3 regions of the Clostridium sp. CM038 genome follow, and region 2 is predicted to be linked to each of the others. Evidence: riboswitches for the same ligand, from Rfam matches in the RefSeq annotation. Region 2 holds a riboswitch; each other region holds the start of a gene.
What was found. A riboswitch is a leader RNA that binds a small molecule or an ion and turns the genes downstream of it on or off. The one in region 2 is predicted to bind thiamine pyrophosphate.
Positions count from the first base shown of each region.

Region 1: another riboswitch for thiamine pyrophosphate. It lies ahead of thiT (energy-coupled thiamine transporter ThiT); the one in region 2 lies ahead of thiD (bifunctional hydroxymethylpyrimidine kinase/phosphomethylpyrimidine kinase).
Region 3: another riboswitch for thiamine pyrophosphate. It lies ahead of ACWJKS_RS07950 (thiamine-binding protein); the one in region 2 lies ahead of thiD (bifunctional hydroxymethylpyrimidine kinase/phosphomethylpyrimidine kinase).

Region 1 is NZ_CM143651.1:585,401-595,826, reverse strand. Features, by position in the region: gene ACWJKS_RS02750 (polysaccharide deacetylase family protein) at 17-880, opposite strand; TPP riboswitch at 1,153-1,257, shown strand; gene thiT (energy-coupled thiamine transporter ThiT) at 1,345-1,986, shown strand; gene ACWJKS_RS02740 (L-lactate MFS transporter) at 2,189-3,379, opposite strand; gene ACWJKS_RS02735 (Na-translocating system protein MpsC family protein) at 3,522-3,884, opposite strand; gene ACWJKS_RS02730 (IS30 family transposase) at 4,042-5,103, opposite strand; gene ACWJKS_RS02725 (FAD-dependent oxidoreductase) at 5,245-6,690, opposite strand; gene hydG ([FeFe] hydrogenase H-cluster radical SAM maturase HydG) at 7,010-8,428, opposite strand; gene ACWJKS_RS02715 (TM1266 family iron-only hydrogenase system putative regulator) at 8,502-8,765, opposite strand; gene ACWJKS_RS02710 (alpha/beta hydrolase) at 9,002-9,799, opposite strand; gene ACWJKS_RS02705 (hypothetical protein) at 9,986-10,150, opposite strand.
Region 2 is NZ_CM143651.1:973,378-983,803, reverse strand. Features, by position in the region: gene ACWJKS_RS04435 (PAS domain S-box protein) at 1-1,755, opposite strand, end outside; gene ACWJKS_RS04430 (alanyl-tRNA editing protein) at 2,037-3,251, shown strand; gene ACWJKS_RS04425 (C40 family peptidase) at 3,441-4,814, opposite strand; gene thiE (thiamine phosphate synthase) at 4,833-5,462, opposite strand; gene thiM (hydroxyethylthiazole kinase) at 5,452-6,288, opposite strand; gene thiD (bifunctional hydroxymethylpyrimidine kinase/phosphomethylpyrimidine kinase) at 6,494-7,318, opposite strand; TPP riboswitch at 7,465-7,575, opposite strand; gene glpK (glycerol kinase GlpK) at 7,645-9,135, opposite strand; gene ACWJKS_RS04400 (hypothetical protein) at 9,459-9,818, shown strand; gene ACWJKS_RS04395 (hypothetical protein) at 9,938-10,225, opposite strand; gene ACWJKS_RS04390 (50S ribosomal protein L25) at 10,382-10,426, opposite strand, start outside.
Region 3 is NZ_CM143651.1:1,754,089-1,764,514, reverse strand. Features, by position in the region: gene ACWJKS_RS07970 (helicase-related protein) at 1-560, opposite strand, end outside; gene ACWJKS_RS07965 (ABC transporter ATP-binding protein) at 705-1,460, opposite strand; gene ACWJKS_RS07960 (ABC transporter substrate-binding protein) at 1,441-2,445, opposite strand; gene ACWJKS_RS07955 (ABC transporter permease) at 2,485-3,261, opposite strand; gene ACWJKS_RS07950 (thiamine-binding protein) at 3,233-3,523, opposite strand; TPP riboswitch at 3,636-3,745, opposite strand; gene ACWJKS_RS07945 (hypothetical protein) at 3,833-4,132, opposite strand; gene ACWJKS_RS07940 (patatin-like phospholipase family protein) at 4,267-5,277, shown strand; gene ACWJKS_RS07935 (SDR family oxidoreductase) at 5,464-6,324, shown strand; gene argH (argininosuccinate lyase) at 6,451-7,764, opposite strand; gene ACWJKS_RS07925 (argininosuccinate synthase) at 7,806-9,008, opposite strand; gene carB (carbamoyl-phosphate synthase large subunit) at 9,344-10,426, opposite strand, start outside.

The DNA.
Region 1 (10,426 bases), 390 kb from region 2:
TGAACTTTATTAAAATTTAATCTGTATTAGAAATACGTTTCTTAAATTCTTCCATGTCATGGAATGAACTTATATATACCCTATGTAAGGAAAGTATACCATCCTCTTTGGAAGACCATCTGCCGTCAGTACTAAAAGCCATTGTATACCCTGCTTCTCGTACAGCCTCAATTGAAGTTTTGCTGTATCCACCATAAGGGTAGGAAAAGAATTTTATTTGTTTATTTAATATTTTTTCCAAATCTTTTTTAGATTTAACTAAAGTTTCTAGTTGCTTATCCTTAGGCATCTCTTTTAAATTTTCATGCTTTACGGTATGACTCCCTATTTCCACTCCATATTTTTCCATTTCCACAAGCTGTTTCGAAGTCATATAGTTAGGACTTTTATCAATACTACCAGTAATAACAAAAATTGTTGCTTTAAAATTATACTTTTTCAAAACAGGGAACATATCCGTATAATTATCTTCATAACCATCATCAAAAGTAAGAACTATGGATTTTTCAGGTATTGGTATATCCTTAATAAGATATTCATATAAATTTGTAAGTGTAATAGTATAATAACCATTATCTTTTAAATATTTTAGTTGCTCCTCAAATCTTTTAACAGGAAGACGAATAGGATTATCTTTTTCGTAGTCAATTGAATGGTACATTAAAACTGGAACACTCTTTCCTGAAGCCTTCATAACAGCAGTCTTGTCAAAAGCGGGTATCGAAGAGGTTTGAGCGGGTTCAGCCGGTTTAATGGGTTCAACTGCAGTTGCTGGTTTAACTGGGGCAGTTTTTTTTATTGTAGCAATCTTCGATCTTGAACACCCCGAAAGAGACATTAAAATAACGAGTGTAAATATTAAAATTATTTTTTTTCTCATAATAACCTCCTTGTATGTATTTTTTCGGAAACACATATTATTTTTTAATCTTCATCATCTAATACAAAACCCCTTAATAATAAATTCCCTGAGTATTTTGTAACCCTAATGCTAAATTGATCACCTTACATTTATTAACTTTATACCATCCAGATTATAAAATCAATCTTTTCCGGTATTTTCTTTGTTTTATTATTTTCTTTTAATTCATAAATATCTAAAACAGGTTGTAAAATATAATATACTTCTATATAATTAAATTATAATAATAAAATATGTGCTAGGGGTGCCTAATGGCTGAGATATGAATATTTAATTCATTGACCCTTATACCTGATCTGGATAATACCAGCGGAGGAAAGCGGTTATGATGTATAAGTACATTAACTATATTCCTTTTTTGAATATAGTTTTTTTGTTTTTGCCATAATACTTCTGTAGCACAATACATGGAGGCTATAAAAATGACTTTTACCGAAAGAATCGCTGAAATTACAAAAACCCCCATTGCTCTTTTTGCACTATTAGGAGTTTTGTTATTAATCTATGCAGTTTTGAAAGTTAGGAAAATTAAATTTACTACGCAGATGATAACTTTAGTTGGTATATCTCTTGCATTATCTACTGTATTGCAGTTTATTACAATTATAAAATTACCACAAGGTGGTAGCATTACTGCTGGGAGCATGGTTCCAATCATACTTATATCCTTATTTTATGGTCCTGAAGTTGGGTTTTTAACAGGTTTTTTATTTGGAATTATTAATTTTTTAGTAGCACCCTTCGCACTCCATCCAGTGCAAGTACTATTTGATTATCCGCTTCCTTTTATGGCCATTGGAATAGTTGGTTACTTTAGATCACGTAATACTAAGGTCATACTTATTGGCGTAGTCGTAGCAATGCTAGCTAGATTTACATGCCATTTTATTTCTGGAGTAGTGTTCTTCGGAAGCTATGCTCCAAAAGGAACCTCTGTTTATTTATACTCCCTTTTATATAACGGTTCATACCTAAGTGTGGAAACCATTATTACCTGTGTAATTATTGGGCTTCTACCTTTAAAACGATTATCAAAGTTAGCTATAACCAAAGCTCTAAATTAACTCGAAATATATCTACTACCTACTTCACGTTTTTCTTCAACCAAAAGTTATACTAATACATTATTCTGTTCATCATGAAGTTTACTGTATTATATTTAATGCTACGTAATATTAATATTACGTAGCATTAAATATAATAACTTAGAAATTACTATCAATCATCTCTTAACTCTAGCCCACTAAAATGGGCAATTCTGTTAGATTACGTTTTAATCATTCTTTTAGATGAAAGAATACCCATAATACATAAACCAATTATAAAATAAAAAATATAATTATAATTCGCAAGGATATCCATTAGAAGTCCAGAAGCCAACACCCCGATAATGGCTCCTATACCATATGCCGTAAACACAACACCATAATTCTCACTATAATGTTTCGTTCCATACATATCAAGAGTTGAAGTAGGCGCTATAGCTAACCATCCTCCAAGATTAAACCAAAATATCGAAAACGCTATACTAAATAATACTAAACTGCCTTCATTTGCCACTAGCATTAATAATGCTGCGATAATAATTAGTGCGTAAGAAATTAGCATGGCGGTTTTAGACGAGTACTTATCCGTAATCAAGCCAAATATAGGTCTACCTATTCCATTAAAAACTGCAAATACGATCATTAATAAAGCTACTGTTTTTGGGGATAGCTTAATGAGTTCTACACCAACGTTACTTGTCATTCCAATTAACATTAGTCCAATCATTGATCCAATCATAAAATTTACATATAACCCTTTAAAGTTTTTTGATTTAATCATTTTAGCAGTATTCGTACCATTCATATGAATTTTTGTGCTTGCAGTTGTTTCAAGACTTTTACTTTCCACATCAGACGGATATCTAAATGGATACGAAAGCAAAGGTATTATTACCCCAAAAGATACACCTAATATTAGGAAAGCTTTTGTTATTCCATAACTTTCTATTAAATTTCTTGCAAGTGGAGCTGTTATAAGTGGTGACAACCCAAATCCTATTAATACAATGCCTACTACTAAGCCTTTTTTTTCTGGAAACCATTTTGCTACTACTGTCATCGGAGCTCCATATGCTATGCCTACGCCAGCGCCAATTATTACCCCATATGTTATAGTTAAAATGTATATATTTGGTGCATATGCAGATAATATCCATCCTAATGCTACAAGAAGTGCACCCATAGAAATAACCATTCTTGGACTGTATTTCTCTAAATATTTTCCAGTTATAAACATAAAAAATGAATAAGCTGCTAAAGAAACCATGTAAGGAAAGCCACTTTGAGTAGATCCTATATTAAAAGCCTTTTCAATTGGAATCCTAAAAACACTCCATGAGTATACAGTGCCTAAGCACATCATAATTATAATTCCCAAAATCACATATATCCACCTTTGCTTAAATTTCATATTATCATCCCCTTCGTTTTTTATAATACTCCTTTAAAATTAAAATCAATAAAAAAGCCAATAACAAAAACTCCTCACTCAGAGTTATTGTTATTGGCTTACCCCTTGACTGGTCATTGACCCTTCAGTGCGTCTTCCATGATTATTTTATTAATCGTTCTTCAATATCTTGGTCTACAATTATAGCTATAATTTTTTCACCTGTTTTGGTACTCACATCAGAATAAGTACTTACTATATTAACATCAATTATAGATTTTATAGTTTCTTCCAAATTTTCTCTTGCATTCTCAAACAAAGCAATATTCAGTCTTTTAATTAAATCGACGCCTTCCTTGCTTTGAGCCAAGCTTTTTTCTGATTTACTTAAAAATCCTTTAAGTCTTACTATTATTAAATCTTGAAATATGATTGTCCGAATTTTTTCTGGGCCTCTACCCATGTGTTCAATCTCAAATTTACTAATTGCTTCGCTTAATTTCGCTTCAATTTGTCCTTTTGTCATTGAGCTCCTCCATAAATCATCATAAATAGAATCAGAGTCTTGATATAATAAATAATTTTAGCATATCAATTGATAATTGTAAATAATAATATTTAAGGTTGTAGTTTGTTGTAGATTGCAATATAAAATGTCCGAAATTTTGAAGAAAAATATAATGTTAAGTTGTAATGGTTTTCTGTTCCATCATATTGGCAGATAAACCGTTGAAAATCCTTCTTGGATAATTGTTGATCCAGTGCTGTATTTGCATAATTTGTTTTTTAGAGAATGCTGAAATATCCACACCTTTTGGGATAAATCGTCGTATCATTTTATTGATATTTTCGTTTGTGCCTCGCTCCCATGAACTATATGGGTGAGCATAATACACTTTAGTTCTCTTTCGTTTATTTCTTACTGAGTTCTCAATACCCTCGAAATCAAGGTTCTCACAGCCGTTATCACAGGTGATTGTTTTAAATGTTTTTGAGAATAACATTCCCATTTTACGCTCCAATTTGTCCAATTCTTTCACGACAGCCGCCTGTGATTTAGATGGTATTTTAAAGACTAACTCCTTACGAGTTACTCTTTCACTTAACACCATTAAGACAGTTTTTGTACCCTGTTTGCCAACTACAGTGTCCATTTCCCAATGGCCTATCTCATCACGTGCAGCTACCGCTGCAGGTCTCTCCGATATGCTAGTTCCTTTGGTATTGTTATACGCTGATCTTATTTTTTTATAGTTTCTCTTTTTAGCATTCTTTTTAACAGGCAGATCTTTGTTACTTATATTTAAAAACAAATTATTATCCAAATAGTTATACACAGTTTTGAAGCAAATAGTTGTTTCAAATTGTAGATCTTTATTTGTGATATTTTGAATAGCTGCATACGGAGATTCGCCATCTATACCAATAGCTTTTTCTAAGTACCTCACCAATTTGTGATCTTTTCCTATTTTTAATGCAGGACCTTTAGCGGCACCTTGTTTGTCATGCTCTGACTGCCCAATTTCTGCGCTATATTCCATTCGAGTGGTTAAGTCACTATTCAATAGTTCTACAATTCCTTTAGCAATTTCACGCCTTATTGTACGTTCTGAACGCCCACCTATTTGCTCCGCAATACGAGTTGAATTAAGTCCCATTTTGTGTAAAGCTTCTAACTTTATGCGTTCCTCGTATGTTATGTGTTTACCTTTTCTGCTCTGTGTGATAAAATCTAATTGACTCATTTGAAATCCTCCCGTATATGTTGGTTTAGTCACTTAACATTATACAAGAGTATTTCTCTTGAGTCTTTATTTTTTGTTACTCTTCGGTCATTTCATTATACAACTTACCAAGGTTGTAGTTTGTTACTTTATCATCCTTTGCTAAGATTCAAATTTCCTAATCAAATTTATTTCCGCTCTAACAGGCGGTTTAGAATCACTTTTGCCTCGCACGTTCACTTTATCTTCGCAAATATTCAGTTCTCTTGCTATAATAGCCTTAACTCTAGGTTTACAAAAATTCCCTTGGCAAGTTCCCATTCCTGCTCTTGTACGTCTTTTAATCGCATCTATAGAGTTAATTGGTATATTTCTATGAAGCGCATCTATAATCTCTGCCTCTGTAACCTGCTCACATCTGCATATAATATTTTTTGATTTATCTTCATGATTAACTTCTCCATCAAAACTATTATCTTTTTTTACTATTATTCCTTTTCTATAAGGATTAAAAGTATTATTCTTCACAAGATTCATTCCTGAATTCTTAAGTATTTCTACCACCATCTCAGCAATTGCTGGCGATGATGTAAGCCCCGGAGAATCTATCCCAGCCACATTAATAAATCTTTTAACTCTGCTTTCCTCAATGATAAAATCCCCCGTACTGCTACTAGCTCTTATCCCTGAAAAAGTAGTTAATGCGCCTCTCACATTAAAATCAGGTATGGACTTTCTAGCCGCCATAATGACATCTTTTAAAGTTTCAGCGGTAGTTGACACATCATCTCCATTACTCACTTCTTCTGCATTAGGTCCTATCATAAAATTGCCATGATATGTGGTAGTTACTAATATCCCTTTCCCTTTATCTGTAGGCACTTGAAAAATAACAGTATTCACAAGGTGCCCTTGATCTTTTCCCATTAAAATATATTGGCCTCTCTTTGGTGTTATTTTAAAATCATCGATCCCTACCATGTTAGATATATTATCACTATGCAAACCCGCAGCATTTATAATATATCTTGCTTTAATATCCTCCTTGTTAGTATGTACAATAAACTTATCTTCTAATTTTTCTATAGATATTACTTCATTTTCAAGCTTAAGTTCAACGCCATTAGTTATAGCATTTTCTACTAACGCAATTGTAAATTCATAAGGAGACGCTACCCCTACGCTTTTAGCATATAGTGCTACCTTTACTTCACTATTTAAGTGTGGCTCTATTCCTTTTAGTCTCGCTCCTCTTATCACCTCTAAATCATTACAGTCTAATTTTAGACCATTTTCATAAAGCTCAGTAATTTTTTTCTCGTCACCTTCATTAAATCCAATCACTAAAGCTCCTGTTTGTCTGTATCCAAAATTTAATTCTTCCTCAAGACTTCTATACATTTTGTTTCCTTTTCCGCATAATCGCCCTTTTAATGTACCGTACTTTGCAGCATATCCACCATGAACTATTCCACTATTTGCTTTTGATGCTTTCGTTGCAACGTCATCTTCTTTTTCTAAAACGCCTATTTTTAGATTATATCTTGAAAGTTCCCTTGCTATCGCTGCACCTACTACTCCTGCTCCTATAATAATTACATCATACATAAATATCACCCCTCAACATATTATTAATATTTAAAACCTTTTAATATTTAATCTTTGTTAATATCTATTATAATATAATTATTTACATTATAATAGATATTTTCAATAAAATCGTTTTCTTATTTATTAGTTTTCGCCGTGTATGTTGTTTATAAAAATAAATGCGATGTAATTTTATAGTTGCTGAGCTATTAAATAAATTTTACTTAATGCGAGAACGCAAAAAGCATGTGTCAATTACTTTGACACATACCTTTACTGTATTTTATGATTATGGTTATGTTTAAATGTTAATTTGTTAATTTGTTAATTTGTAATATCAGAAACGGAAATCTCGCTTCCCTTCCTTAAGTTCTTTTAAATGCTCTATTGCAATTGTACGAACCTTTTCATTTTTTATATTAGGAATCTCATTTTCAATTACCATCTCGCCCTTTTTTTTGGTATCAAGTGAAGCATAATCCTCCAAATATTCTTTAAGTGTCATTAGTGCGTTCGGCTGACAACAGTTTCCAATTTGACCTGATTTTACAAGGCTCATGAAACGATCACCTGTACGCCCTTCTCTATAACAGGCGGTGCAAAAGCTTGGAATATACCCAAATTCCAAAAGCCAGTTTACAATTTCATCTAATTTACGAGTGTCAGTTACTTCAAATTGCTTCGAGTTATCTTCTTCAGTTTCTGTCTGCGCATATCCGCCAACGCTGGTGCATGAGCCTCCGCTTACCTGAGATATACCCAGTTCCAACACACGCTCACGTGTTATTTTCGATTCACGGGTTGATACAATCATGCCAGTGTATGGAACAGCGATACGAATAATAGCCACAATTTTTTCGAACATCTCATCCGAGATTGAATTTGAGAACGTATTTGGGTCAATATCATCAGCAGGGCATATTCGAGGAACACTAATTGTATGTGGACCCACACCCATGGCTGCCTCTAAATGCTCTGCATGCATGAGTAGTCCAACAAAGTCATAACGGTACATATTTAAACCGAATAAAACTCCGATCCCCACATCATCAATACCAGCCTCCATGGCACGATCCATAGCCTGCGTATGATATTCATAGTTGTGCTTTGGTCCTGTTGGGTGCAACTCCTCATAATTTTTTTTGTTATACGTTTCCTGGAAAAGTATGTAGGTACCGATACCCGCATCCTTAAGTTTCTTATATTCTTCCACTGTAGTTGCAGCAATATTGACATTGACACGGCGGATATCTCCATTTTTATGCTTAATACTATAAATGGTCTTTATACTTTCAAGGATATATTCAATTGGATTGTTCACAGGGTCTTCTCCTGATTCTAAAGCCAATCGCTTGTGTCCCATATCCTGAAGTGCTTTGACCTCTTGTGCTATTTCTTCTTGCGTAAGTTTTTTACGGGATATTGTTTTATTTTTAGCGTGATATGGACAATACACACAACCATTTACGCAATAGTTCGAAAGATATAGTGGAGCAAAAATAACAATACGATTGCCATAAAACTTCTGCTTAATCTCTTTTGCCAGTTTGAACATTTTTTCTTTTTCATCTTCCAAATCACATTCGAGAAGTACTGCAGCCTCCCTATGTGTTAGACCCTTACAGTCTTTTGCACGTTCTATCAGGCTATCAATTAGCTCACGATTCCTTTTATTTTCTCGAGCATAAGAAATGGTAGATAGAATTTCACCGTCATCAATAAACTCAGTTGCATTTTTAGACTTATTATCATACATAGCATAAACCCCTTTTTAATATTTATTATTTATAAATGGTCAAACTCTTATAGACCTTGATTTAATCATTCGTTTACTGCTTTGCTATAGGTGGCGCCTTGGAATAAATCGTTTTGGTGTTTACATTTGGTAGCATTCCAAGCTTACCTGACAGGGCACTGATAACATCATTCGGCGCATCCACAACGATACTTATTACCGAAATATGGCGTTTCAGATAGGGTACTCCCATTCTTCCTACTATGTATTCTCTATATTCGTGGAGAATAGAGTTAAGCTTTGGAGCAGCATCTGTGTTTTCAACGATAATTCCAATTAGAGCAATTCTTGTTTCCATTGGCAACCTCCTTTCTTTTAAACAATAAAAAAAACCCCTGCACCCGAAAAGGCACAAGGATAGTACGTCGAAACCAAAGGTACAACCAATAAAGATATGTTCTTTGGAGCATTCCAACTATTCTCTCGCCTTCTCATTCGGGACGAACCCTCGTGCATTCAGAACGATAACTTTGTTAATTTAAAATCAATCTAACCGTACCACTCCTGATAGTAAAAAGCAATACAACAATTTATTTACTTATTTTTAACTGCCCATCTGATTCCTTTTTCAATATATTCATTCCAAAAATCCCACGTATGGCTGCCAGGACTTTCTACATATGTTACATCTATATTTTCTGAAATTAAAAAATCACGGTATTTATGATTTACATCTAACAAAAAATCGTTTGTACCGCACGCCATATATATTTTAGGAATTAGAGCATTTTTCTTCTTCAACTTAATAATAAGTGCCTCTGGGTCTTTATCACTATCCAAAAGTTGATTCAGATCACCAAATACTCTAGTATAAAATTTATAGTCACGAACTTCGTCCTTAAAATCACTAGAAGCTCCAGCAATATTGTATGTAACTATAGCAGAAGATAATGCAATGATACGGCTAAAATTGTCAGAATATTTTAATCCATTTCGAATTGCTCCATATCCACCCATAGACAACCCACCTATAAATGTATCTTCCCTTTTCCTTGATAACGGAAATATCCTGCGTGTAAATTCCACTAAATCATTTCCAACGAGCTCACCAAACAATTCGCCTTTATCAACATCGTCTAAATAAAAATTATTTTCTCCAGAGGGCATAAACACTGCGATATTGTGTCTTAAAGATAGTTCCTCAATTTTACTACTACAAACCCAATCAGTGTAATTTCCAGTTAACCCATGCAAGAGATACAGCGCTTTCATTGGTTTTTTCTTAATTATTTCTTCCTCCTGTATTTCTATTGTATCAATTGGTATAAGAGCATTGAAAGTAACATCTCTTTTTAAGGCTTTTGAAGCAAAGTTCACTTGTAAAAATGCCATTTTTTATCCCCTCCTCTAAAGTATTTTTAGTATTAGTATAATACTATATACACTATATTTCGAATAGTTTAAAATAGAGGAATGAATGTAATGACGTTTTCCTCTACTTTTTTATCTTAAGCGTAATAATGAAAGTCTACCACTAATTCAGTATGACAGTCCCTCTATTTTTATTTAGTATTTTTACTAAATAAAAATATAAAAACTGGTATTTGTGCAATTATAATCATTATCAATGGTATCATCATTGATAAATAATACTTTAATTATAAAAGTATTATTTATCAATGCAGCTAATAATATGAAAGACTGCATTACGATGTAGCTTACAAGTTTCATTTTCTTAGTCATAAATCCTCCTTAAAAACTTAATTTAGTGCAAGAGCAACTAACTAATCATTTGACATTGTGAATTAATATTTAAATTAGACTCTGTAAGTGCTTATTTTAAGTGGATAGAATACCTTGGCCTTTTACCATATAAGTTTTGGCTGATTTATTTGCCCATACCAAAAACATTACTAAAAGTACTGTAACTAGCGCAATTATGTATATCATGAATTTGGGAGGATTTTTATCATAAAGAACCCTACTGTCAGTTAATTCGTTTAGATTATATACCTTCAA
Region 2 (10,426 bases):
AAAAATATATACTAAAATATTTCCACCTGAATTTGTGAATTTTATTGCATTTGAAATGAGATTCAACATTATTCTTTCTATTTTATCTTTATCACAAGCTATTATTTTTTCTTCCATTTCTGTATCAAATAAAAGTGATATTCCTTTATTTGATACATACTCAGCTACAGACAAAGTTATTTCCTCTATAATACTAACAATATTACAATTACCTAAATGAATTTCAAAATATCCCGCATCTATTTTTGTTACATCTATTAAGTTGTCAGTCAATCTTATTAATCTATAACAGTTTTGTTTCATAGTTTTTAAATATTCCTTGCTTTTACCCTCATTTACATTAAAGAGTTCCTTGAATTTAAGTTCCATAAGCTGGATCGTACCCGAAATAACATTGATCGGTGTTCTTAATTCATGAGATATATTCGCAAAAAAATCCGTCCTAAATCTATCATATTTTATTGCTTGATTTAAAAATCTTGTCTTTTCCTCATTTTCTTTCATTATCCCTTCGTTTTCAAGTCGCTTAGTAATATCTCTTGATGACAATATTAAGGCTTTAACTTTATTATTATCATCTAATAATTTACTACCACAAATCTCTAACCATACAATATCTCCATTTGCATGCAAGCATCTACATTTGAATTTTTCATTTGTAGTTGAAGTAATTAGTTTTCTAATTTCCCTTAATACATTTTTCTTATCATCCCCGTAAACAAAATCAAAAACGTGCCTTTCAATGACATTATCTGTAGCATACCCAAGTATCGCCTTTTGAGCAGCTGTAATATATTTAATTCTACCATCAGTATCTGTTTTTATAATCATATCAGAAGTATTTTCAGTTATCTCCCTTAATAGTGTTTCACTCTCCCTTAGATTTCTCTCCATCTTTTTTCTTTTGTCAATATTGCGAGTCACTATTAAAACTGCTAGCTCCCCCTTATACTTAAAAGCAGCTGTGCCTAACTCAACATCAATAACAGACCCACCACTTGTAAGAAATTTCTCTTCAATAAATGGTGTCGTCATTCCGCCTTCATATATTATATTTATTCTACTCCTAGCAATATCAATGTAATCAAGATGAACAAACTCCATAATACTTCTTCCAATTATATCCTTAGAGTCCTTCACATCGAATAATCCTTCAGTCGCAGGATTAGCTAATACTATTTTCCCACCGCTGAGCACACATATAGCATCAGGAGATAATTCAAATAACTTTTTATATTCTTCTTCACTTTCAATTTTCTGAACTTTAGCCTCTTCTATACTTATTCTTTCCATAACAGCCGCAACCTGAAAGCAAATTAGCTTAAGCATTTTTAAATCCATATTACTATATTCAAGATTTTTCTCTATGTATATAATTTCTAATAACTCTTCCTTGTAAATCAATGGGTAAAAAACTTCAAAACCTTCACTACCTTTATTAATTACTTTTTCTTTTTTGCAATCACAGACTTCTTCTATAATGCCTCTAAATATATTAGAGGTGTCTTTAATATTTCTTTCATTATAAAAAATTGCTTCACCACACTGCTCTTTCCATTCTATTACTACTTCAAAATTTCTATTTACACACTCTAAAATTAATACCCTTTTAACTTTAAAATAACTATTTATTATATTAATTAACTTGCTATGCAAAGCATTTCTATCATTTTCAAATAACAAAACCTTTGATAACTCAATAACTTTATCAATATCTGTTTCTTGTAATACATTATCATTAACATATTCACTCATTTTAATTTCCCCTTTAAAAATCCATTGAAATGTCGTTAACTTTATAACTGAATTGACTTATTTTTAGAACATTCTCAAAATATTATATTCTACAAAATATAGTGTAAACCTTTTTTTTTCGGATTTTTCTTTGTATAATTTAGAATTTATTACTAATTTATGACAAAATCAAAGTAAAAACCCGGTATTATTTTGTAGCATAATATTTTTATGGTACAATTAGATTAAAAACACATCATGTATTCTATTGAAGCCTAGCTCGCAAAAGGAGATGCAAAACTTTGGAAAAGTTATATTACGAAAATCCATATCAAGCAGAATTTACAGCTGAAGTCATAAACGTAATCCAAAAAGAAAACAAGTATCACGTTGAACTTGACAAAACCTATTTTTACCCTGAAGGTGGTGGTCAACCAAGTGATACTGGATATATAAATGGTGCTGCTGTAACCTATGTGTATGAAGAAGATGAAAAAATTTATCATGTAGTTGCCGTGAACCCTTTAAAAATTCATAGGGTTAAATGCATCATAGACTTTGATAAACGGTTTGACTATATGCAACAGCATCTAGGGCAGCATATACTTTCTGCTGCTATTTCTGATCTATTTAATGCAACTACTATTGGGTTTCACCTCGGCACGGATTCTACAACTATTGATATTGATAAAGTTATTGGCAATAATGAAATTAAAATTGCCGAAAAAAAAGCTAACAAAATTGTATTAGACAATATTAAAGTAGAAGTACTATATCCAACTAACTCTGAACTAAAAAAATTATCGCTTAAAAAACTCCCAATAAAGGCTGGTGAAAAAGTAAGAATAGTTAAGATAGGTGATATTGATATAAACCCATGTTGTGGTATACATCCTAGTTCAACTATTGAGGTTCAATTAATTAAGGTTACAAAATTTGAAAAGTATAAGACTGGAATAAGAATTGAATTTATATGTGGACAAAGGGCTGTTTCTGATTATGCCTTAAAACATGAATCCATGGAAAAAATGTCTAAACTTTTTTCCTGCAATAATGCTACAGTTTCGTCCGTTGTAGAACGACTTTCAGATGAACTTAATAAAGCACTTACTGAAAAAAGGGCCCTAAAGTCAGAGGTTGCGCAGTACGAAGTTCAAAATATGTTAGAGGCAGCCCCAAAAATAGAAGATATCAGGATGCTTAAATGCATTTATGATAATGGGGATTTAAAATATACTAATATGTTAGCAACAAAATTAGTATCCTCTCCAAAAGTTATAGTCTTATTTGGAGTAAAATCTCAAGATAAAGCAAATCTTTTATTTATGTGCTCTAAGGATTTGAATATAATTAGCATGAGCTCTATTTTAAAAGATGCCATAACTCTAATAGACGGCAAAGGTGGTGGAAGTGCCTTTTCAGCACAAGGTGGTGGTAAGAATAATAATAATTTAGATTCTGCGCTAGATTATGCATGGAGTAAAATCCACGCTGATATAATTTCTAGGAACAAATAATAGTGCAATCTATGAAGTTTCTCCTACGTGACTTGAAATAAGAGATTGAAACGTGAAATTTCATTAAGAAATTCTAATGTTTCTGCTCTTCTTATTTCAAAACACTATGGATAAACTTCATACTATATCGTATATCTATATTTATTGGAGGAGCTCTTGCTTTTCGCTGGACCGAAATGGTCAGGCTAATTAATCCACATTAACAAAATCTCTAGCTCCGTATAATCCTTCAATATATGTTTTACCATCCTCTGATAATACTATACACAATGGAGAAACCATCACTTCGCGTACCTTATAATATTTTAAGCTCCCGTCCTGCTGTGGTTTATAAAAGCCTGAAAAATCATGAATAGCATAATATTGACCTTTTTCTTTACCTATATAAATCATTGTATGTCCATTCATAAATACTGGCGTTCCAGGCTTCAATTTATTCAGTAACTTTTCTCTATCTCCCATAGTCATATTTTCCGGCATTTCATAGAAATTGCCCACTGCGAGTTTCCCCTGATCCTCTGAATTCCTAGGAAGCTTAATACCCATAGTTCTATAAACATCCATTATAAAACTTGCACAATCTCTAGAATTGAACATTCCACCCCATCCATATCTTTCGCCTAAAAATTTAAAGGCATTAACTATGATATTTTTTCTGGTATAAGGTAAGTACCCTAATGAGATATCTTCATTTTTTGCAATCAGAGCTTTTTTGAATTCTACATTTCCCTTATTATCTCTTGTTGGAAGCTTAACCACATAATTACCTGCGGAATTTTGACCATAAATATCACCTTCTATTTCCTTAATATCTGCAAGTGGTATTTTAATTCCCATGTCAAATTTCACTTCTGATAATTGCTCATTTAATGGGTTATAATTTGTAAATACTCTTTTCCCTGTAGTTACTAAGAAATTTTCTGTTTTAAGATAATCAAAAATTTCTTCTTTACTAGATATTGCCACATCTTTTTCGGGTATCCATGCTAAATAATTATACATCTGTGCAAAATACCACTTTTTATCCACACTTGATAGCAGAATTACAATTGGTTCAACAGGATAAACAGCTGTCTCCTGAAATCTGTCAAATTCATAGTTATCTCCAGTTTTAAATATTTTATCATAGGTTGGGAATGTCCTCATCACAGTCTTTCTAATGGTTATTGCATATTTGATATCGAATAAGTCCATTAATTTTTCAATATTGCAATTCTTTATTAACTTATTATAATATTCTTGAACTACTAATTTCCCATCCGCATGGAATCTTTCATATTTGGGCATAGAGCTAATAGTATTTATCTTGTTTATTAATTCTTGCATACTAAAGGATTCTTCGTAATTTTCTAAGTCCACAATTGATCCAACAGTTGTTAAACTACTCTTGTTGTATGCTTCAATCTCCTGTACATTCATAATATCTTTATTCATGCCACTCAATTTTGTCCAATAGTTCATGCAAAGCATTTTTTCCTTTAATCTTGGAATATTTGAATAGATTACCTTATCTACCTCGTTTCCAGATAGGTTCTTTTCGAATCCAGTCGGCTTGATAAACATTATAAATCCCCCCCACTATTATTTCTGCTTTATGGAAGAACATAGCCTTTCTGCTGATGACCTTACAGATTTTTTCCCAAGAATATCTGAAACAACAGCTATTCCATCAATATTTGCTATCTTTAATAAATTTACATTTTTTTCATTAATTCCACCAATAGCAACTACAGGGATAGAAATTTTTTCTTTTATTTCTTTTAAACATAATACTGAAACTGCACTTGCATCATCTTTAGTAGTTGTAGGAAACATCGCCCCAACACCCACATAATCTGCTCCTTGTTTTTCTGCCCTTTGTGCTTCCTTAAGTGTTGCAGTAGAAACCCCTAGTATCTTATTATCTCCTATTATACTTCTCGCGATAGTCGCTGGCATATCACTTTGACCTATGTGTACCCCCGCTGCATCTATGGCCTGTGCAATATCAATTCTATCGTTTATTATTAGGGGAATCTTATATTTATCTGTAATAATTTTTATTTTCACTGCAATATTATAAAACTCTAAAGTACTTAATCTCTTTTCTCTAAGCTGGACTAATGTAACCCCGCCTTTTATTGCTTCCTCCACCGCTGCAAATATATCTAAATCCACTAACACATCTCTATCTGTAACGAGATAAAGGCTATAATTCACATTATTCTTCATTTATTTTACTCCTTTCCATTATTAGAGCTTCAGATAAACTGTAAATAGCATCTAGCATTTTCACTTTAAATGTTCCTGATCCTTCGCTATTTTTATCTAAGCTTTCATAAGCTGTTTCTCCTGCAATACCCATTGAAACAATTCCTGCGAGTGCTGCTATTAAATTATTATCTCCAGCGCCTAAATAACAACCAATAACGGAAGTACACATACATCCTGTACCTGTAACCCTAGACATTATTTTATGACCGTTAGATGCGGTGTAAAGAGTCTTACCATCTGATATAATGTCTACAGCACCTGTTATAACTACTACCGTATTAAATTTAACAGCAAAATTCCTTGCCATTTCTTTCTCTCTTGTAAATTCATTACTATCTACAGAAAAACTCTCACTAGCATCTACACCTCTTGTTATAGTTTTAATACCATAAATTGTTTTTATTTCAGATAAATTCCCTCTAATAACTGCTAATTTCACTTCATTTATAATTCTTTTGCAAGTTTCTGTTCTATAAGTTGTTGCACCTACTCCGACAGGATCTAAGATAACAGGTATGTTTAATTCATTTGCCATCTTTCCTGCCTCAATCATAGCCTCTATAATTACACTATTTAATGTTCCTATATTTATAACAAGTGAAGATGCAAGTGATACCATCTCGCGAACTTCATGAATATCCTCCGCCATAACCGGTGACCCACCTATTGCTAGTGTAATATTGGCACAATCATTAACGGTAACATAATTTGTTATTTGGTGCACCAATGGGGTTTTTTCTCTTAAATTGTTTAGTAATTTAATTATTTTCTTATTAATTTCCATTTTGACATCATCCTCCAAATTATTGTTTATATAAATCCTGTAATAATCATAACGGGCATTGTAGCTCCAAGTAATAAATAACGTTTTATAAAGTAATATCTACTGCTATAAATATGATACATACTAATACATTATTTACTCCCCTTAAACTTTGTGTTATTAAGTTTACAGAACTCGCTGCTAAAAATCCAGTTTTTCACTATCCTTAATCATTTGCCATCCCTGCTTTTTTATATAATTCGTAGAAATGATTTGTAGGTCCCACCCCATGCCCAATATCTAAAGAATGCTTTATAGCAGTTGTTATATACTGCTTTGAATTTTTTATTGAATCCTTCATGCTATAGCCAAGCGCCAAATTTGCAGCTATGGCTGAAGACAAAGTACATCCAGTTCCATGAGTATTTTTTGTATTTATTCTCTCAGACGTAAAATGTGTAATTTCACTTCCATCATAAAACACATCTACGGCTTCCCCCTGCATATGTCCTCCCTTTAAAAGCACATTTTTGCATCCTAGCTTGTACATTTCTTTTGCTGCACTTTCCATATCTACTACTGTTTCAATGCTCGTAATATCTGAATTTACTTCTTTTAAAATTTCTTCAGCCTCTGGGACATTAGGTGTAATAATTGACGCTAGTGGAATTAATTTTTTAACCAAAGCCGTTTTTGACTCTGGCTTTAACAGTGAATAACCGCTTTTTGAGATCATTACGGGATCGAGTACTACGTTTTTAGGCTTGTATTGTTTTAATTTCTCACTTATCACATCAATAGTTGAGATCACAGAAACCATACCAATTTTAACCGCATCTACAACTATGTCTGTAAAAATAGCATCAATTTGTGCCTTGATGATTTCTTCGCCCAAGTCTTGCACTGCAAAAACCCCCATAGTATTTTGTGCTGTTATCGCTGTAATTACACTCATCCCGTATACGCCACTCGCACTTAAGCTTTTTAAATCTGCCTGTACACCTGCTCCTCCTGAGCTGTCAGAACCTGCTATAGTTAAAACTTTTTTCATATCAATTCCCTCCTAAAATAATTATTTTTTAAATGTTAAATCATCACCTGCGGCACTATTCATCCATTTTATTTATAAAACAAAAAACACAAACCCATAGGATTCGTGTTTAAATTATCTTGATATATAAAAATATATACATATATAATACACCAATAAACAACTTCCTACGCTGGCATTATCCAGATCAGGTTATAGGGTCAAAGAATTAAAGTTCTTTCTCTCAGTTGGCCTATCCAACTCCCCTGTGTTAGGTTATTCTTTTATATTTCATATGTTAATAATAGCATAACAAATTATTATTAACAATTAATATTTCGTTACTACTATTCAAGTTTTATGCCTGATCTTTTAACAGCTATATGCCATCCATGAAGTAATTCTTTTCTTTTTTCTTCTGTCATACTAGGTTTGAAACTTCTTGATATTGCCCAATGCTTTGCTACTTCATCTTTGCTCTTCCAATATCCTACTGCTAGCCCTGCAAGATAAGCCGCACCGAGTGCTGTAGTTTCAGTAACCTCTGGTCTGTCTACTTGAACGTTTAAAATATCAGATTGAAACTGCATTAAGAAATTGTTATTGCAAGCTCCTCCATCTACTTTAAGTTCTGTAAGTATAATTCCAGAATCTTCTTGCATTGCTTTTAAAACATCATGTGTTTGGTAAGCAAGCGCTTCGAGAGTTGCTCTTATTAAATGTTCTTTCTTTGCTCCTCTTGTAAGACCTACAATTGTTCCTCTTGCATAAGGATCCCAATATGGTGCTCCAAGTCCAACAAAAGCCGGAACTACATATACTCCATTTGTATCTTCTACCGCATTAGCATATTCTTCGCAATCAGCAGCATTGTCAATCATGCGTAGCTCATCTCTTAACCATTGTATAGCTGCTCCAGCTATAAATACACTACCCTCAAGAGCATACTCTACTTTTCCATCTATTCCCCAAGCAATCGTTGTAAGTAATCCCTGTTTAGATTGAATTGCTTTGTCTCCTGTATTCATAAGCATGAAGCAGCCTGTCCCATATGTGTTTTTGGCTGTTCCTGGTGAATAGCAAGTTTGTCCAAATAATGCCGCTTGTTGGTCTCCAGCCGCTCCAGCAATTGGAATTTCCCCTCCAAACAATGAAATATCGGTGTTGCCATATACACAACTTGAAGGTTTTACTTCTGGGAGCATTGATTTTGGTATGTTCAATGTTTCTAAAATTTCGTCATCCCATGTAAGTTCATGAATATTAAATAGCATTGTTCTTGAAGCATTAGAATAGTCTGTTACATATGTTTTTCCTTTTGTTAAATTCCAAATTAACCAAGTATCTATATTGCCAAACAATAAATTTCCTGCTTCAGCTTCTGCTCTAGCGCCTTCTACATTGTCCAATATCCATTTTATTTTTGTTCCAGAAAAATAAGCGTCTAAAATCAATCCCGTTTTAGCTCTAACAATTTTATCAAATCCTTTTTGTGTTAATTCATCACAAGTCTCTGCAGTTCTTCTACATTGCCATACAATTGCATTGTATACCGGAACTCCCGTTCGTCTATCCCAAACTACAGTAGTTTCTCTTTGATTTGTAATACCTATTGCTGCTATATCAGACGCCGTAGCATTAACTTCAGCCATCGCTTCTGTTGCAACGCTAATTTGACTTGACCATATCTCCATTGGGTCATGTTCTACCCACCCTCCTTTTGGGAAAATCTGAGTAAATTCTTTTTGAGCGGACGTTACAATAAGTCCCCTTTCATTGAATAGAATACACCTTGAACTGGTTGTACCTTGATCAAGTGCCATTATATATTTAGCCATTTTAGCAAAACTCCTTTTTGAAATTAGTCTTATTGAATCGTTTACACATTAATAAATAAAAAAATACGTTAAAATATCATTATATTTAGTATAACTGATTATTATATTTATTGCAATATAACTTATAAACTTCACTATTTAGATTTATTTTTTAAATATCACATCGTCGCTGCTACAATATATAATAAGATCTTAAAATTTTTACAATCCTAAAATTTCAAGTAAAAATTCTCAATATTTTCATCTATATTTTAAGATAAAATGGGTAAACTATATACTGTACTTGATTAGTGTAATTTTTATATTAGAAGGGAGAGATACTTATGAATAACAATTTAGAAGAAACAAAAGAATTAAATAAACAATCAGCAGCTAATGGAGGTTCAAGCTCTTACTCAAATGCTGGTATGTCTAGTAGCACTAGTGCTTCCACTCTACAAGAAACAATTCAATTAAATAATGAATCAGCTTCAAATAAAGGTACTAGTGGTGTTTCAAATTCTGCTATGTCAAATATGTCTAGCAGCACTAGTGACTCTACTTTAGCAGAAACAAAACAATTAAATAGTCAATCAAGTGCTGGTATGTCTAATATGAGTAGTAGCAATAGTGATGCTGCTTTAGAAGAGACAAAAAAGCTAAATAATCAATCCTATGCAAATAAAGGTACTAGTTCAAAATAAACTTTTATTTATATGTTCTTTAGATTCCATTTAATAATTTTTCGATGATATGATACTTTTTAAAGGAAGCCATTTAATTAAATGGCTTCCTTTAATATTTATTTTATTGTTATAATAACCTATTCTTCTATATAAGTAATATTACCATCAAAAATGTAATTCAAAGAAGTTTTTGTACCTTCTAGTGCATACATCATTTTTTCAATTACCACTTGTTCTCCTTTGCTAGTTGTTATAGAAAGTTTATCTACTTCATTAACTTCAGACTTTAGTTCAAATTCATATATAAAATCGTTTATTAGTCTTATCCACTCGGATGTGTCATTAGAACCTATATTTTCTCTCTTTCCGAAATCTTTTAATGTTCTATCTAATTGTTTTTTTGAATATCTCAATATATTTGCCATTCTTTAGCCTCCTAATTTTACTCACAATAATAAGTATCTATTTGCTTATATTCTTTTTCTTACCTCATCATCAAAACATTTTAAATTTTATCCATAATAGATAAAAGGATGAACTTTTCATGTTCATCCTTTTATTATTATATAATTACTATTTTATTATTTAGCTTCAGTTTCAGCAACAACTGCTTCAGCTGTAACTTC
Region 3 (10,426 bases), 780 kb from region 2:
TTTAATCTTTCAAAATTCTCAAGTGCTAATATTCTTAAGGGAGAAAGGTAAATTCCTTTTGTTGCCTCTTTAAGCCGCATCATTGCATTATATGTTTTCCCAGTATTAGTTTCACCTAAATGGAGATAAAATTTTCTTTTAAATTTTCTTGATCCCTCATATTCATTTTTAGGATTAGTTGGAAACACGCGTTCAAACTCACTAGATATAATCTCAGGAATATGCTCCGTTATTAACACACTTATAATTCCTGATTTTAAATAGCTTTCACCCTTGTCCTTTAAAATGTTCTCAAAATTAAAATCTGTATTATTTTTCTTGTTATAGTCCTCAACAAGCCTTATTGATATATATTTAAGTAATGCTGAATAATTTTCATGAACCCTTTTATAGTCTTTAAAATTTTCTTTCTTAAACTCATTTAATTCCTTTAGTTTCTTTCTTACAGCAGCTTCATGTTCCCATAGTACATTTGACTTAGTATGCTTTACTATTTCTTCAATCTGAGCAAATTGACTTTTTATTTTTTTTAAATTCCTTTCTATAGCTCCTTGTTTCATTTTGTTTCCTCCAATATTGACTTTTTATTTATTTCCATGTGGCTTATTGTTCTATTTTCTCACAACTATAAATTTATCATACATTTTTCAATCTCATTATAAGGAAAACACCCAACTTAAATGCTTTTAAGCTGGGTGTTTTCCTTATAATGTCTGTAAAATGATTTTCTTTATTTCATTGAATTTTTCTGATGTAACAATATCCTTATTTCTGTTTTTAGGTAAATCAACGATTATTTCTTTTTTTATAGTTGCCGGTTTATCTGATAATACATATATTCTATCAGATAAGAATACTGCTTCTTCAATATCATGAGTTATAAATATTATGGTAACTTTTAGCTCTTTAATTACGTCTATTAGCCAATAGTGCATCTTTGCCCTAGTAATTGCATCAAGTGCACCAAAAGGCTCATCTAACAGCATAATATCAGATGATGACATATATGTTCTAAGCAATGCAGCTCTCTGCCTCATACCTCCTGAAAGTTGAAAAGGATATTTATATTCGAAGCCTTCAAGCCCAAATGTTTTAAAATGACTAAGCGCCTGAGCCCTTGCCTCTTTTTTAGATTTTCCTTTTATAATAAGAGAAAGTGTAGTGTTATCCACAATGTTTTTCCATGGAAGTAGCAGGTCCTTTTGATGCATATAACTTACTTTTTCAAAAGTATCGCAGCATTTTTCTCCGTCAAATATAATTTCACCCGAATCTTTACGCAAAAGGCCTGATATAATATTAAAAATTGTACTTTTACCACTTCCACTTGGTCCTAGTAAACTTATAAACTCATTCTCTCTTGCATAAAAAGAAACATCCTTTATTATATTCATACTTCCAAAAGTTTTTTTAATATTTTCTACTCTTAATTTTTCATTACTAGTTCGGTAAGTACTCATTAGTAAATGCCTCACTCGCCTTCATATCTTTTCCTATAAGCTTTTTATCTAAAAGAAATTTGGTGTAATTATTCCAAACCGATTCTTTCATTACGCCCCATTTTTCAGCTTCAGCTTTATATTGATCCTTTAAATATTTTTGACTTGCGACGGCAAGAGCTTCATCTGTCTCCGGTGCATTTTTCAGTAAAACCTTAGCACTTTCCTCAGGTTTCTCCATGCTGTATTCATATCCTTTTGTAACTGCTTTTAAAAATTTCTTTGCCATTTCAGGATCCGCTTTTAATTTGTTCTCATTGGCTATAATTACCGGAGTATAATAATCTAAATCTTTATTTAATTTTCCAATATCAATATAGTCAATAGGAATATTTTTAAGCTTCGCTTCTATTCCTGTCCATCCATAAAATACCCATTCAATATCAATATTTTTCTTAGTTACAGCAAAGAAATCCTCTGATCCTGCATCTACCATCTTTAGTTTTGAAAAATCCGCATTATCTTTTTCCATAACCGCCTTTAAAATTGCATTTTCAGAAGGCGACCCCCATCCGCCATAGGTTTTTCCTTCAAAATCCTTAGGAGATTTAATATTTTTTTCCTTAGGCGATGCAAACCCGGAAGTATTATGCTGAATAATAGTGGCTATAGCTTTTATTGGAAGTGGATCTTTAGCAGTTCTAGCATAAGTTACATCTTCTTGATAGCTTACGCCAAAATCTCCTTTGCCCGCTGCAATTAAACTTGCAGTACTTCCCTGCGCTGGTTGAATAATTTCCACGTCAAGTCCTTCTTCTTTAAAATATCCATTATCTTTCGCTACATATAATCCAGTATGATTAGTGTTTGGTATCCAATCTAAAATAACAGTAACCTTTTTTAAAGTTTCTTCCTTCTTTACATCTTCTTTTTTTGCAGCACAACCCACAAATAAAACCGTAGTCATTGAAACTGTTAATAATAATGAAATTACTTTCTTTAGCATGATTTTACCTCCAAATAAAATAATATGTCCTATTTAAATTTAGTCATTGTTATCTGCTTTATTTCTAGTCCAAGGAGTAAAAAAATATTGTAATAAATTCAAGAGTCCAAATAGTCCCATGCTTAATATTACAATAATTATAATCACTGCAAAAACTTTATCAAGTGCATATGAATTTTTAGCTCTAATCATATATACCCCAAGACCCTTATCTCCTCCAAGCCATTCTCCAATAACTGCCCCCATAATACTATAGGTTGCTGCTATTCTAAGGCCCGAAAAAAAATTTACAGTAGAGGATGGCAGCTTCACCATGGTGAAAATTTGAAACTTACTAGCTCCCATAGTCTTTAAAAGGTTTACCATATCCGCGTCTACTGATTCTAATCCATCAATCAAACTAACAACTATAGGGAAAAAGCACACTAACACTACTACAATAATCTTAGGCAATATTCCAAAACCAAACCATATTATGAAAAGTGGTGCTAGAGCAATAATTGGAACAGTTTGAGATACTACTAAAATTGGATATATGCATTTTTTAATGATTTTCACATTATCCATTAAGATGGCTAAAATTAACGCAATCAAAATTGATATTGCGAATCCAATCAAGGCTTCATATAAAGTCGCATAAATATGCTTAGTAATGCTTGGAACTATATTCACCAAGGTACTAATAATATCTTTTGGCGAAGGCAATATATATTGCGGAACCTTCCATTTATCTACAGCTATCTGCCATATAAAAAGAATTATTAATTGAAAAACTATAGGAATAAGTTTATTTTCTATACTTATATGTTTTTTCATTCATAGTCACGCCTTCAGCTTTATAATCGATTTTCACTATAGAAACAACCCTACTTGCTCCATGAACTACACAAATTTCCTGGGCCTTTTTTACTATATCTAAAAGCTCATCCATTTCACCTTCCATAGTGGTTTCCATTGGTCCTACCTCATATTTCACTCCACTAGATTGAATATATTCTATAACCTTATCTACTACTGGGTAAATTTTTTCTTCCGCAACCACTGGTATAACTTGAAGACTCACATTTACAACTGACATTTCAATTCCCCCTTATAATATTGTTAAAGTAAAATAAACCCTTTGCTCATTTTTAAGCGAAGGGTTCTATAATCGAATAACTTTGCACCATTTATATATTCTTATTTTAACCTAAATGCAAATTATATTTTCCCTCCGCTGGCATTATCCAATTCAGGTTATAAGGGTCGAAACTTAACTGTTTCCTCTCAGACAAAAATATTGACTCCCCTAGTTTTTAATATTAAATTACTTTACACGTATATACTACCTAAAAATTCTTATAATGTCAAACCATAAAAAACGCATCTTTTATTCAGTGCGTTTTTCTTAACAATCCATATTATCTTCAAACTTTTTAATATTTTCCTTTAGTTCATCTATTTGTTTTTGTAAATCCTTATTATCGCCCTTAGAATTACTGTTTCCATTATCTCCAGATTGATTGCCATCCTGCGATTCAAGATTTTGAGACTGAGCTGCAATTATCAAAATACTCTGCGCCAAACCCGTTAAAAAATTACCTATTACATTTTGTTGATTAACATTAAGTTTTCCAGCAATTATAATCCCTATTACTGTTGCTAATGTGGCTAATTGACAAGGCGTGAATTCTTCTAACTTTTTCATACATTGCCTCTTTTATAAAATGGTTGTAATATATTATATTCTTTTAACAAAAAAAAGTGTAACTAATATTATTTTTTAAATATATGACATGAAGATATTTTTATTCATATATTACTCATAAAGGGGTGATATATATGAATATATACAACAATAGAAGATTTGCAGATATTGTGTTTGAAGGTGGCGGAGTTAAGGGCATCGGTCTTGTAGGTGCCTTAAAAACATTTGAGGATAATGGATATCAATGGAAAAATATTTCAGGAAACTCTGCCGGATCTATTATAGCTGCACTAGTTGCGGTAGGCTACCCAGCTGACGAGATAAAAAAATTAATGCTAAATCTAGACTACACAAAATTTGCTGATAAAAGTCATTTTAATATACCTATATTCTCTGATGCTTACAATCTACTTTTTAAAAAAGGCATTTATAAAGGTGACTATATAAAAAATTGGATTGACGAAGTTCTATCGCATAAACTTAAGCTTACAAATAGGGAAAAAATAACCTTCGGAGATTTGATTATTCCAGGAGAAAAGGGTATTCTTTTAAATAATAATAAGTATAAAAGAAAATACAAACTGCATATTATAGCAACTGATATTAGCTGTGGAAAGATGCTAATACTACCAGAGGATATTGCGGGATACGGGATAAATCCTGATGAACTTGAAGTAAGTTTGGCAATAAGAATGAGCATATCTATCCCCTATTTTTTCCACCCTGTAAACTTATATAATATAAAGACTAATAAAAAGTCTCTCATTGTTGATGGTGGTGTTTTAAGCAATTATCCAGTTTGGATTTTTGATGTGAATGGTATTCCTCTCTGGCCAACCATCGGTTTTAAACTCGGAGGGAACAAAGAAATACGAGAACATAAAATCACAAATATCTTAAATTTTACTAGCTCAATTATTGAGACTATGTTAGAAGCACAAGATGATATTCATATAAGCGAAATGGATTTCTTGCGTACTGTAAAAATCGATACCCTTGATATTAAAACCACAGATTTTAATATTGGGAATAAAAAAATTATGGAGTTATATAATTCTGGTGAAGTTTGTGCAAAAGAATTTCTTAAAAATTGGGAAGATAATTATAAAAAGCATAGAATCTTTAGAAGTAATTCTTTTAAATAATAATCGTTGCTAAAAACACTAAATCTTTTTATTCATATATACACCATCTTACATTTATTTATTGAGCAATACTAAGAATCTAAAAGTGCACTAAGCTTAGGTGTTTTTTTCTTAGTTCACAAATTTAGTCACAGTTCAAATAATGTGATATTATAATATTAAGAAAAAAAAAATGAGGTGAGTTCAATGAAAAAAGTATTATTAACCGGCTCTAATGGTTTCTTAGCGTCAAGATATTACACATATTATAAAGATAAATACGAAATAATCCCATTAGGACATGCAGAGTTAGATATAACAGACGAGAGTAAAGCCTTAGAAATTATACAGAAATTCAAACCTGATTACGTGATACATACCGCTGCTATTGCTGATACAGGTTTGTGTGAACGAAACCCAGAACTATCTTATGAAATAAATGTAAAAGGTTCAATTAACATTGCTAAAGCCTGTAGTTTAACAAAATCTAAATTAATATATTTAAGTTCTGAACAAATTTTTAATGGCAATTTCGAATCAGGACCATATAATGAAAATCACATTCCAACTCCAAATACCATTTATGGGAAACATAAACTTGAAGCCGAAAACGAATTAAAAGGAATTATTGATGAACTATGGATTTTAAGACTTACTTGGTTATTTGGATTTCCAGAAAAAAATTGCAGGGTAAATTCTAATATACTATGGAATGTTGTATCTTCTATTTTAAAGGATAAAAAAATGAAATTACCCTCAAATGAATTTAGAGGAATGACCTATGTTTATGATATAATAGCAAATTTTGATAAGATTTTTACTCTTCCATACGGAACTTATCACACTGGAAGCGAAAATAACTTAAGCACTTATGATATAGCTTTGCTCATATTAAAAGAAATTGGCTTAAATCATAAAGCAGGTAATTATTTAGAAAAAGATACCGAAAAATACAAAGAACATCCAAGGGACTTACGAATAAGTAATAGCAAATTGAAGAATTATGATATTGTTATGCCTAAAACTGAAGATTGCATTAAAAAGTGCCTTAAAGATTTCAACTATTAATTGTCTACTAAAGTAGCTTTATCTACTAAAGTAGCTTTATCTACTAAAAAGCACGTAACAGGTGGGGATTTACCTGTTACGTGCCTTATATTTAAAGGGGGTATTCTGCCACCTCTAAGGCGGCCTTTACATTTCTTTTTTTATACCGCGGCTTAAAGTCTTTTCATAATCTATAAATTCATACACATCATTTTGAAATAAATCGCTAAAACTTTTAAGTTCTTCTAAACTTAAATCTTCTATAGCCTTATGTTTTTTTTCACAATTTATAACTATAGCGCCTATAACACCATGAGCATCTCTAAAGGCTGCCCCTTTGCTTACAAGATAATCTGCAGCTTCCGTAGCATTTAGAAAACCTCTTTTAACTGCGTTATACATATTATCTTTTTTAATTTTTAAAGTACTTAACATTTCATTCATAACCTTTAAGCATTTTAAAACTGTGTCAACTGCATCAAAGAAAGGTTCTTTATCTTCTTGCATATCTTTATTATAGGCAAGTGGTATTCCTTTCATAGTGGTAAGCAGACTCATTAAATCTCCATATACTCTTCCAGTTTTCCCTCTTATTAATTCTGCTGCATCTGGATTTCTTTTCTGTGGCATTATACTACTGCCCGTGGAGAATTCATCGCTAATTTCAATGAAATTAAATTCTTTAGTACTCCATAAAATGAACTCCTCACTTAATCTACTAAGATGCATCATTATTATAGAAAAATCGGATAAAAGTTCTAATAAATAATCTCTATCACTTACTCCATCCATAAAATTATCTGTAGGTTTTTTAAACCCTAGCTCGCTTGTTGTAAACTTCCTGTCTGTATCATATGTTGTTCCCGCTAGTGCACAGCATCCAAGAGGATTTTCATCCATAATCTCTGTAGCGCTTATAATCCTTTTCTTATCGCGACGAAACATATTAAAGTACGCCATAATGTGCTGTTTAAATGTCACTACTTGTGCTCTTTGCATATGTGTATACCCTGGCATTATAACCGCATTATCATTCCCAACTTTTTCAATAGTGTTTAAAATAACATCTAAGTTATCAATAACATCCAATGCTTTGTATTTTGAATATAATCTCATATCTACTGCAACCTGATCATTTCGACTTCTAGCTGTATGGAGTTTTTTACCTACATCCCCTACAAGTTTTGTAAGCTGTATTTCCATAAAACTGTGAATATCTTCATAATCACCTTCAATTTTAAGTTTGCCTTCTTGAATATCTGAAAGAATAGAATTCAGACCATTAACTATAGTCACACTTTCCTCATTTGTTAAAATACTACATTTAGCAAGCATTTTAACATGGGCTATGCTACCCATAATATCTTCATAATATAATCTTTTATCAAAGCTTAGAGAACTATTAAAGTCCTCCATAAGCTTGCTTTCTTTTTCCTTAAATCTTCCACCCCAAAGTTTCATATATATCACCCGCTCTTCCTTCATAAATTTTATAATTTTTCTTAGCTATTGTTTAAATTTTTATATGCTTTAATTTTACTTGGCAATGAAAATAAGTTTATAAATCCTTCTGCATCCTTATGATCATATAAATCACTTGCTCCAAACGAAGATATACCCGCGTCGTAAAGAGCATTAGGTGATTCTTTACCTGCTGACATGATGTTTCCCTTATAAAGTTTTAGTTTAACCGTCCCTGTTACTGTTTCTTGAGTCTTATCCACAAATGCATCAAGGGCTTCTCTCATAGCGCTAAACCAAAGTCCATTATATACTAATTCCCCATATTTTTGTGATACTAAGTATTTAAAGTGGAGTGTATCCTTGTCTAAAGTTATTTCCTCTAGTTCTTTGTGTGCTGCATAAAGTACAGTCCCACCAGGAGTCTCATATATTCCTCTTGATTTCATCCCCACAAGTCTATTCTCTACTATATCTATAACTCCAATTCCATTTTCTCCACCAATTTTATTTAATGTTGAAACAATATCAATTGGCTCAAGTTCAATTCCGTCAATTTTGGTCGCAATTCCCTTTTCAAAATATATCTCTACATAAGTAGGTTCATCCTTAGCTTTTTCTGGAGGTGTAACCATAAGATACATATCTCTTTTATGCTCATTATTTAATTCTTCAATATCTCCGCCTTCATGACTTGCATGCCACAAGTTCTGATCTATTGAATAGATTTTCTCCTTGGTAACTGATATTTCTATGCCTCTATCATTAGCATAATCTATAGCATCTTCTCTTGATTTTATATCCCAAATTCTCCAAGGAGCAATAACCTTTATAGAAGGATCAATGGCTGTTATCCCAACTTCAAATCTAACTTGATCATTTCCTTTCCCAGTACATCCGTGACATATATATTTTGCCCCTTCTTTATGAGCGATTTCAACAAGTTTTTTAGCTATTAATGGTCTTGCAAATGCTGTACCCAATAAATATGTTCCTTCATATGCAGCATTTGCTTTAACTCCTTTAAATACGTAATCTTTTATGAATTCAGCTGTTACGTTCTCAATATATATTTTTTGCGCGCCTGAACTTATAGCCTTTTTCTCAATTGCCTTCATATCATCTTCTTGACCAATATTAATGCAAGCTGCTACAACGTCCATATCATAGTTTTCCTTAATCCAAGTTATTATTATAGATGTATCTAATCCTCCAGAATACGCTAAAACCACTTTTTCTTTCATTTTAATATCCCCCTTAGATTCTAGATAGTGTAACCACTATCTTTATAACATATTGCATCTTTGAATGTTTATACATTCTTATGCATATTACTTATTTTCGTTTATTTATCTTTTACAGCTATTTTTTAACCATTTTTACTGATGTTGCTGGCTTGTTTTTATTTATTATATATTATTTTTTATATTAATGCAATGCTTTTGCCTTATTAATTATTCATTTATTATAATATTTATACATAAAGCAAACCAAGATGAGGTTTAAAACTGCCCTTAGCTTAATCATAAGCTAAGGGCAGTTTTAATTTATAATTCAATATTTTTTTAAATAGAATATACTAATCCGCAATATTAAATACTTCTAAATTTATACTCGCAATATTTTTCTTCATAATCTCTACTAAAGCCTTCGCAGTATCTAATGAAGTAATAACAGAAATGTTATTTTCTATAGCTGTTCTTCTAATTCTAAAACCATCTGTTTTCGAATCATTTCCCTTAGTAGGTGTATTTATCACTAAATCAACCTGCCTTCTCTTTATCACATCAATGATATTAGGGGCTCCATCCGTAATTTTTTTAACATCTAAGGCATCAATCCCATTATTTCTCAATAACTTAGCCGTACCTTTCGTCGCTATAAATTTATAATTCAATTCATTAAACGCCTTTGCAATATGCAAAAACTCTTCGTAATCCTGCGGATTTATCGTTGCCAAGATAACTCCTTTTTCTTTTTCAACCTTCATTCCAGACGCTACAAACCCTTTATATAGAGCTTCTTCAAAGTCTCTTCCTATTCCGAGCACCTCTCCTGTGGATCTCATTTCCGGCCCAAGGCACACCTCAACCTCCGGAAGTTTTTGAGTTGAAAATACCGGAACCTTAACTGACACCAACTCCGCTTCTTTATAAACTCCATTACCATACCCTAAATTTTTTAACTTTTCCCCCAGCATTACTCTTGTGGCAAGCTCTACGATCGGTACTTTGCTAACTTTACTAATGTACGGAACCGTTCGGCTAGCTCTTGGATTAGCCTCTATTATATACAATTCACTTTTAAATTCTATAAATTGAATATTAATCATGCCTATCACTTCGAGTCCTATTGCTATCTTCTTAGTGTATTCTAATATCTTTTCTTTTATAGCATATGATATATTTCGACTTGGATATATTGTAATGCTGTCTCCGGAGTGAATTCCAGCTCTCTCTAAGTGTTCCATAATGCCCGGTATTAATATTTCCTCACCGTCACAAATAGCATCAACTTCTATTTCTCTACCCAATAAATATCTATCTATTAAAACAGGATTTTTCTTATCTTTCTCAAATGCATTTTTTAAATAATGTTCCAATTCTTTTTCCGAATAAGTTATTTCCATTCCCCGTCCACCTAATACATACGACGGCCTAAC